2 regions of the Micrococcus sp. KRD128 genome follow, and region 1 is predicted to be linked to the other one. Evidence: predicted binding sites of a transcription regulator. Region 1 holds the regulator's gene; the other holds the start of a gene.
The links. The regulator HrcA, encoded in region 1, represses chaperone genes, less so after heat shock. The targets are predictions, from matches to a motif close to TTNGCACTCGNNNNNNNCGAGTGCNAA.

Region 1 (4,286 bases):
GCGAGGTGGCGGACGTGGACCCCGACGACCAGGCGGACAAGTACCTGCTCGCCGAGGAGCTGCTCAGCGCCGCCGGCTACCGCTGGTACGAGGTGTCCAACTGGGCGCGGGACCCGCAGGGGTCCGGGGTCCACCGCGCGCGGCACAACGTGGCGTACTGGGAGGACCAGGACTGGTGGGGGATCGGCCCGGGCGCGCACTCGCACCTCGCCGGCGTCCGGTTCTGGAACGCCAAGCACCCCGCCGCCTACGCGCAGCGGCTGGCCACGGGGGTCACCCCCGCCGTGGGCCGCGAGCGGCCCGACGCCGACGCGCGGCGACTCGAGCGCATCATGCTCGCGGTGCGCACGGTGGACGGGCTCCCGACCGCGGAGCTCGTCTCGGAGACGCCGGGGGAGGCCGCACGGATCCGCGGGGCGATCGCCGAACTCATCGCCGCGGGCCTGCTGGACGGGCGTGCCGCCGTCAACGGCAGCATCGTCCCGACGCTCGAGGGGCGGCTGCGCAACGACGCGATCGTCCGGGCTCTGGCCGGCTTCTGACCGGCCGGCCCCGGGTCAGCGCAGGATGCGCAGGTTGAACGGGTACCGGAACGGACGGCCCTTGGACACGTGCGAGGCGCCCATCACGCCGTAGACCGCCATGGCGGCCCACGTGAGCGCGCCGAGGATCGCGAAGATCGGGCCGACCACCGGCAGCAGGGACAGGAAGAAGAACAGGAGCGTGATGAGCGTGGGCGGCCCGGAGAAGTTCAGGGCCTCCCGCGACTCCTGCGAGGTGAACGGGCCGCGGTCGCGGTAGAGCAGCCACACGACCAGGGGGCCGAGCACGCCGAACGCCAAACTGAGGTGGGCCAGCGCCGCGCGGTCACGGTCCTGCTTCGCCGTGAGCGGGGCGCCGCGGCCGCCGGCCGAGACGAGCCAGGCGGGCGGGCCGTGGCCGGTGCGGCCGGCGTCGGGCTGCGCGCGGGTGTTCACGAGGGGCTCCTCCTGGATCGCGGGACCCGCGCGCCGGGGACCGGGCGCAGGGCATGGGCCAGCATAGCGCGGGCGGGCGGTGGCCGCGCCGAGATCAGTGCTCGGGTGCGGCGGTGAGGAAGTCGATGAGCTCCTCCACGCGGCCCAGCAGGGACGGCTCGAGGTCCGCGTACGTGGTGACGTGGGAGAGCAGCCGCTTCCACCCCAGCCCCGTGGCCTCCTTGCTCCCGTGCGGCCAGCCCAGTCCCCGCAGGATCCCCGTCTTCCAGTCCTGCCCCTTCGGCACGACGGGCCACGCGGGGATGCCGAGGACGGAGGGCTTGATGACCTGCCAGACGTCCACGTAGGGGTGGCCGAGGATGAGCACGTTGCCCGCGGCCCCTGGCACGCGCATGGCCTCGGCCGCGAGGCGCTCCTCCTTGGACCCGGTGACGAGGTGGTCCACGAGGATCCCGAGCCGGCGCCGCGGGCCGGGGGCGAACGTGCGGATCGCCCCGGCGAGGTCGTCCACCCCGTGCAGGGGCTCCACGACGATGCCCTCGAGACGCAGATCCTCGCCCCACACCTTCTCCACCAGCTCGGCGTCGTGCACGCCCTCCACCCAGATGCGTGAGGCGCGGGCGGTGCGGGCGCGCGCCCCCTCGACCCGTCGCGAGCCGGAGGCGGTGCGGGCCGGCGCCGCCGGGGCCGCGGCGGCCGGGGGGACCAGGGTCACGGGCTCGCCGTCGATCCAGAAGCCGCCGCCGAGGGGGAAGCCGCGGCGCACGCCGCGGCGGTCCTCCAGGACCACCACGTGCACGCCGCCGGAGCGCTCGATGCCGATCACGGCCCCGGTGAACCCGGAGGCCACGTCCTCGACCACCGTGCCGGGGGCGGCGGGCACATCGGGGACGGTCCGGGTGGGGCGGCGCGTCAGGTCGTCGTGGCCCGCGGGGCCCCAGCTGCTCCAGTCCATGGGAGATCACGGTAGCAACGGGGCGGGCGATCACCGTGAGCGAAGCCGTGCGGACCGGTCGGGCCGTCCCCCGGGTCGGACGGTAGCATTGGCACTTGACCCGCCGGAGTGCCAGTCAGGGGCACCTCCGGGGTCGCCCCGGATCCCGACGGACCAGAGGAGGACCGAGATGTCGGAGCAGCCCCGCCGCCTGCAGGTGCTCCAGGCGATCGTGGAGGACTACGTGGCGCTGCGCGAGCCCGTGGGCTCCAAGGCGCTCGTGGAACGGCACGCCCTGGGCGTGTCCTCCGCGACCGTGCGCAACGACATGGCTGCGCTCGAGGAGGAGGGCCTCATCGTGGCCCCGCACACCTCCGCCGGGCGCGTCCCCACGGACAAGGGCTACCGCGTGTTCGTCGACCGCCTCTCCGAGGTGAAGCCGCTGTCCCCGGCGGAGCGCCGGGCCGTGCGGACCCTGCTGGACCCGGAGACGGACACCGAGCACATGATGGAGTCCACGGTGCGCCTCCTGGCCCAGCTGACCCAGCAGGTCGCCGTCGCGCAGTTCCCCCACGAGGACGGCTCCACGATCCGCCACCTCGAACTGGTCTCCCTCACGCCCACGCGGGTGCTCGTGGTCCTCATCCTGTCCACGGGACGGGTGGACCAGCGGCACGCCGTGCTGGACCGGCCGGTCGACGAGGCGGAGCTGTCCGTGCTCCGCGGCCTCCTGCTGGACGCCCTGCTGGGGCTCGGTCCGGTGTCGGCGGCCACCGTGGTGGACGACGTCGTCACCCGGGTCCGCCCGGAGCACCGGCAGTCCGCCGCCCTCGTGGCCGCGGCCGTCCACGACCTGCTCGAGGCCGGCCGGCAGGACCGCATCGTCCTGGCCGGCACCGCCAACCTGGCCCGCTCCCCGGGGGACTTCGGCGCGTCCATCGGGCCGATCCTGGAGGCGCTCGAGGAGCAGGTGGTGCTGCTGCGCCTGCTCACGGAGATGGAGCAGGACGCCCACGGGGTGTCCGTGCGGATCGGGTCCGAGAACGCCGGATCGCTCGCGGACACCTCGGTGGTCGCGGCCGCCTACGGCCCCGGCGCCGTGGCGAAGGTCGGCGTCATCGGCCCGACCCGGATGGACTATCCGGGCACCATGGCCGCCGTCCGGGCGATCGCCCGCTATCTCTCCCGCATCCTGACCACCTGACGCGCCTCCGCGTGTCCCGGCGGGCCCCGTCCCGCATCGCCCCACGTCCCGCTCTCCCCGAGAGGAATCCCCACCGTGACCGACCACTACGAGACGCTCGGCGTCAGCCGTGACGCCAGCACTGAGGAGATCCGCCGCGCCTACCGCAAGCTCGCGCGCACCCACCACCCGGACGTCAACCCCGACCCGGAGGCGGCCGAGCAGTTCAAGCGCATCTCCCACGCCTACGAGGTGCTCTCGGACGAGGGCCGGCGCCGGGCCTACGACACGACGGGCAATGAGAACGGCCAGGCCGGCTTCCCGGGCGGCTTCGGCGGGGCGGGCGGCTTCGGGGGCTTCGCCGACATCTTCGAGACCTTCATGAACGCCGCCGGCCAGGGCGGCCGCGGCGGCCCCGCCAGCCGCGCCCGCCGCGGCCAGGACGCCCTGGTGACCGCGCGGATCGACCTGCGCGACGCCGTCTTCGGCGGCGAGCAGACGATCGAGCTGGACACGGCCGTGCGCTGCGAGCGGTGCGAGGGCTCATGCTGCGAGCCCGGCACCCAGCCGGAGACCTGCCAGACCTGCCACGGCCACGGCATGATCCAGCGCCCCGTGCGGTCGCTGCTGGGCACCGTCATGGCCACCGAGGCCTGCCCCGCCTGCCAGGGGTTCGGCACCGTCATCCCGACGCCCTGCCACGAGTGCGACGGGCAGGGCCGCGTCCGCACCCGGACGCCGCTGACCCTGCGCATCCCCGCGGGCGTGGACGACGGCACCCGCATCCACCTCGCCGGCCGCGGCGAGGCCGGCCCGGGCGGCGGCCCGAACGGCGACCTCTACGTGGAGATCGCGGTCCGCCCGGACGAGACCTTCCGCCGCGAGGGCGACCACCTGGCCACCACCGTGACCGTCCCCATGGCCGCCGCGGCCCTGGGGACCACCGTCACGCTGGACACCCTGGACGGCAAGCAGTCCGTCAGCCTGGACCCGGGCGTGCAGTCCGGTCACGTCGAGGTCCTCCACGGCCTGGGCGTCGGCCGCCTGCGCGGGCAGGGCCGTGGTGACCTCAAGGTGGACGTGGTGGTCACCACGCCCACCGACCTGGACGACGAGCAGCGCCAGCTCCTGGAGCGCCTGGCCGAGGTGCGCGGCGAGGAGGTCGTGCACGGCGCACCCCAGGCCAGGGGCA
Region 2 (4,286 bases), on a different contig from region 1:
GGATGTGCTCCGGTGCGGGCAGCACCTGCTCTCCGGCTGCCCGGCGGGCCCGCAGCCGCTCGCCGACCTGCTCGAACGCGGCGGCCTGCGGGGCGAGGGCCGCCTCCCAGCCCGGATCCAGGGGCGCGATGAATTCCATGCCCCGAGGGTAGACCGGGTGGGTACAGTGGCCGCCATGTCCCACCCCACGCCCGTCTCGCCCGATCCGGCCCCGGACGAGGGTGCCCGCGCGCGGGCGCGGCGGGACGAGCTGACGGACCTGGAGCGTGCGGTCCTGGACCTGGAGGCCGCCACCTGGCGGTACGGCGGGGCCAAGGACCACGCCGTCCGCGAGCGTCTGGGGCTGTCTCCGACCGCCTATTATCAGGTGTTGAACGGATTGCTGGACCGTGAGGCCGCCCTGGCCTACCGACCCCTGCTGGTCACGCGGCTGCTGCGCAGGCGCGGCACCCGCAGCCGGGCCCGGAGGGGACCCGCGGATCCGGCGCCGTCCACGCCCGCTTCCCGCCAGGAGAACTGACCCATGGCCTACCAGCCCGACCGCTTCGACGAGGTCCCCGAGTACACGGACCAGCGCGGCGCGCACCGCGAGTCCTTCGCCGCCGCCGGCGCGACCGCCACGGGCGGGGGTCGCCGCCTGAGCCCGCTGCTCTGGGTGGCCGGCCTCGTCCTGCTCGCCGGCCTGTTCGTGGGCGTCGTCCTGCCGTGGCTCACCGGCGACCGCTCCGCGCCCGTCGCCGCCGAGAGCTCGACGACGGCCCCGGCTGCCGCGCCGTCGACGTCGGCCTCGTCCGTGTCCTCCTCGGCGTCCTCCGCGCCGGCGTCGACTGCATCCGCGTCCGAGTCCGCCACCCCGTCCGAGGACGCGGCGGAGGCGTCCCGCTCCGCGGCCGCGGCCGAGTCCTCGCGGGCGGCGCAGGAGGCGGCCGCCGCCGAGGCCGCCGAGTCGTCCCGTGCCGCCGCCGAGGCACAGGCGTCGGAGGCCTCGCGTTCCGAAGCCGCCGCGCAGTCCGCCGAGGCGTCTCGGTCGGCGGCCGCCCAGGCGGCGGAGTCCTCGCGCGCCGCCGCGTCCCGTTCGGCCGCCGAGGCGTCCCGTTCCGCCGCCGCGGCGGAGGCCTCGCGCTCGCAGGCCGCGGCCGCGTCGAGCTCCCGTGCGGCCGCACAGTCGGCGGCCGCGTCGAGCTCTCGTGCAGCCGCACAGTCCTCGGCTGCGTCGAGCTCCCGTGCGGCCGCGCAGTCCGCGGCCGTGCGCGGCACCCACGTCACCGTGTACAACGCGACCCGCACCCAGGGACTCGCCGCCTCCTACGCGCAGCGGCTCACGAGTGCCGGCTACACCTCGGTGGAGGCGAAGAACTGGAGCGGCTACGGCATCCAGTCCTCCACCGTCCTGTACAACGGCTCGGCCAACAAGGCCGCCGCCGAGGCGGTCGGCAAGGAGCTCGGCTTCCCGGTCATGCAGACCCCGAACCTGCAGGTGAACGGCGTCGCGGTGGTCGTCACCGGCTGATCCGCCCGTCGCGCGGCCGTGCCGGCCGCGCACCGCTCACGGCCCCCGGCGGGGCGCCTCCCGAGGCGCGCTGCCGGGGGCCGTCCGCCGTCGGCGGAAGGGCGGCCTCCCGCACCGCAGACCTTTTGCACTCTCCCGGTGCGAGTGCTCATAATGGGGTTAGCACTCCGAAGGCGCGACTGCCAGCCGTACCCCGGTCGGCCCGGCGCCGTGGAGGAGGACCTGTCCACCGGTGAGGCCCCCAGGGGCCGTCCGTCGCGGGCATCGGCGCGGGTCAGCCACCAGCAGTAGGAAGCCGACGTCCAGAAAGGACCTGCACATGGCCAAGACCATCGCATTCGACGAAGAGGCCCGCCGCGGCCTGGAGAAGGGTCTGAACACCCTGGCCGACGCCGTGAAGGTGACCCTCGGCCCCCGCGGCCGCAACGTGGTGCTGGAGAAGAAGTGGGGCGCCCCCACCATCACCAACGACGGCGTCTCCATCGCCAAGGAGATCGAGCTCGAGGACCCGTACGAGAAGATCGGCGCGGAGCTCGTCAAGGAGGTCGCCAAGAAGACCGACGACGTCGCCGGCGACGGCACCACCACCGCCACCGTGCTGGCCCAGGCGCTGGTCCGCGAGGGCCTGCGCAACGTGGCCGCGGGCGCCGACCCGCTGTCCCTGAAGCGCGGCATCGAGAAGGCCGTGGAGGCCGTCACCTCCGAGCTGCTCTCCGCCTCCCGCGAGATCGAGACCAAGGACCAGATCGCGGCCACCGCCTCGATCTCCGCCGCGGACAAGCAGATCGGCTCCCTCATCGCCGAGGCCCTGGACAAGGTCGGCAAGGAGGGCGTCATCACCGTCGAAGAGTCCAACACCTTCGGCCTCGAGCTCGAGCTCACCGAGGGCATGCGCTTCGACAAGGGCTACATCTCCGGCTACTTCGTGACCGACGCGGACCGCCAGGAGGCCGTCCTCGAGGATCCCTACATCCTCATCGTCAACTCGAAGATCTCCTCCGTGAAGGACATGGTGGCGATCCTCGAGAAGGTCATGCAGTCGGGCAAGCCGCTGCTGATCATCGCCGAGGACGTCGAGGGCGAGGCCCTGGCCACCCTCGTGGTCAACAAGATCCGCGGCACCTTCAAGTCCGTGGCCGTGAAGGCCCCGGGCTTCGGTGACCGCCGCAAGGCCATGCTCGCCGACATCGCCATCCTCACCGGCGGCCAGGTCATCTCCTCCGAGGTGGGCCTGTCCCTGGAGAACGCGACCCTCGACCTGCTGGGCACCGCCCGCAAGGTGGTCATCACCAAGGACGAGACCACCATCGTGGAGGGTGCCGGCGACGCCGAGCAGATCGCCGGCCGCGTGGCCCAGATCCGCTCCGAGATCGAGAACACCGACTCGGACTACGATCGCGAGAAGCTGCAGGAGCGCCTCGCCAAGCTGGCCGGCGGCGTGGCCGTCATCAAGGCAGGCGCGGCCACCGAAGTGGAGCTCAAGGAGCGCAAGCACCGCATCGAGGACGCCGTGCGCAACGCCAAGGCCGCGGTGGAGGAGGGCATCGTCGCCGGCGGCGGCGTGGCCCTGATCCAGGCCGGCGCCAAGGCGTTCGGCGGCCTGCAGCTCGGAGGCGACGAGGCCACCGGTGCGAACATCGTGAAGGTCGCCATCGAGGCCCCGCTGAAGCAGATCGCCTTCAACGCCGGCCTGGAGCCCGGCGTCGTGGCGGACAAGGTCAAGACCCTCGACGACGGCCACGGCCTGAACGCCGCCACCGGCGAGTACGAGGACCTGCTGGCCGCCGGCATCAACGACCCGGTGAAGGTGACCCGCTCGGCCCTGCAGAACGCCGCGTCCATCGCGGGCCTGTTCCTGACCACCGAGGCCGTCGTCGCGGACAAGCCCGAGAAGGCCGCCGCCGGCGCCGAGGGCATGGACCCGATGGGCGGCATGGGCGGCATGATGTGATCAGCCGCTGAGCCGGCCCGACCCGTTCGGGCGCCCAGCCTGCGAGGCCCGTCTCCCCGTCCGGGGAGGCGGGCCTCGCCGCGTCCCGGGCCGGCACCGGGGCGCCCCGCTCAGGCCGACAGCGCGGCTCGTTCCGCCGCCAGATTGCGGCGGGCGGCGGCCTCCCAGCGTGCTCGGCCGGGCGCGGTCCGATACAGCCGCCCGGCGTCCAGCAGGGCGTCCAGCACCGCGCCGCGACCGCGGGCCCAGTCCGCGTCGGACACGTGCGCGTAGTCCCGCCGCACCGCGGCCACGTAGCGGGCGTAGGCCTCGGGGGAGCGGCCGAGGACCTCGAGGTCCGCGTCCGAGAGCACCGCCCCGGCCGCGTCGTGCGGGGCGGGGTCATGGGCCGCGGTGAGCAGCACGAGGCGTGCCACCTCGTCGACGACGTCGGCCGGCACGGCCAGCCGCGGATCGGTGAGCACCTCCCGGGCCAGGGCGGCCGAGTCCGCCTCGTCCTGGCCGGCGGGCGCGGTGGGGTCCCCGGCGTAGACGGCGTCGTGGAACCACGCGGCCAGGCGGACCGCACGCGGATCCGGCCCGGTCTCCGCCCCCGCCCGCTCGAGCAGGTCCACGGACTCGAGCACGGCGAGCAGGTGGGCCGGGTCGTGGTAGTGCCGATGCGGCTCCGCCCAGCGGGCCAGCAGATCGCGTCCCGCCGTCGTCACCGCATCCGGGCTCGCCGCCGTGCCCTCGAACAGCCGCGCCCAGCGCCGGGCGAGGACGACGTCCCGCTTCTCGGCGCGGCTCCGGGCGGGCACGCGCAGCCCCGAGGCGGCGAGCCGA

Region 2: groL (chaperonin GroEL) is a predicted target of HrcA. The motif match lies at 1,670-1,696, and genes of this name have one in related genera.

What each region holds. Positions count from the first base shown of each region.
Region 1 is NZ_JABFAX010000016.1:34,313-38,598, reverse strand. Features, by position in the region: gene hemW (radical SAM family heme chaperone HemW) at 1-542, shown strand, start outside; gene J1M44_RS08395 (DUF4870 domain-containing protein) at 558-977, opposite strand; gene J1M44_RS08390 (DUF3097 family protein) at 1,072-1,932, opposite strand; gene hrcA (heat-inducible transcriptional repressor HrcA) at 2,102-3,115, shown strand; gene dnaJ (molecular chaperone DnaJ) at 3,191-4,286, shown strand, end outside.
Region 2 is NZ_JABFAX010000003.1:105,062-109,347, reverse strand. Features, by position in the region: gene J1M44_RS01580 (uracil-DNA glycosylase) at 1-139, opposite strand, end outside; gene J1M44_RS01575 (DUF3263 domain-containing protein) at 176-520, shown strand; gene J1M44_RS01570 (LytR C-terminal domain-containing protein) at 524-1,510, shown strand; gene groL (chaperonin GroEL) at 1,830-3,461, shown strand; gene J1M44_RS01560 (DUF4031 domain-containing protein) at 3,572-4,286, opposite strand, start outside.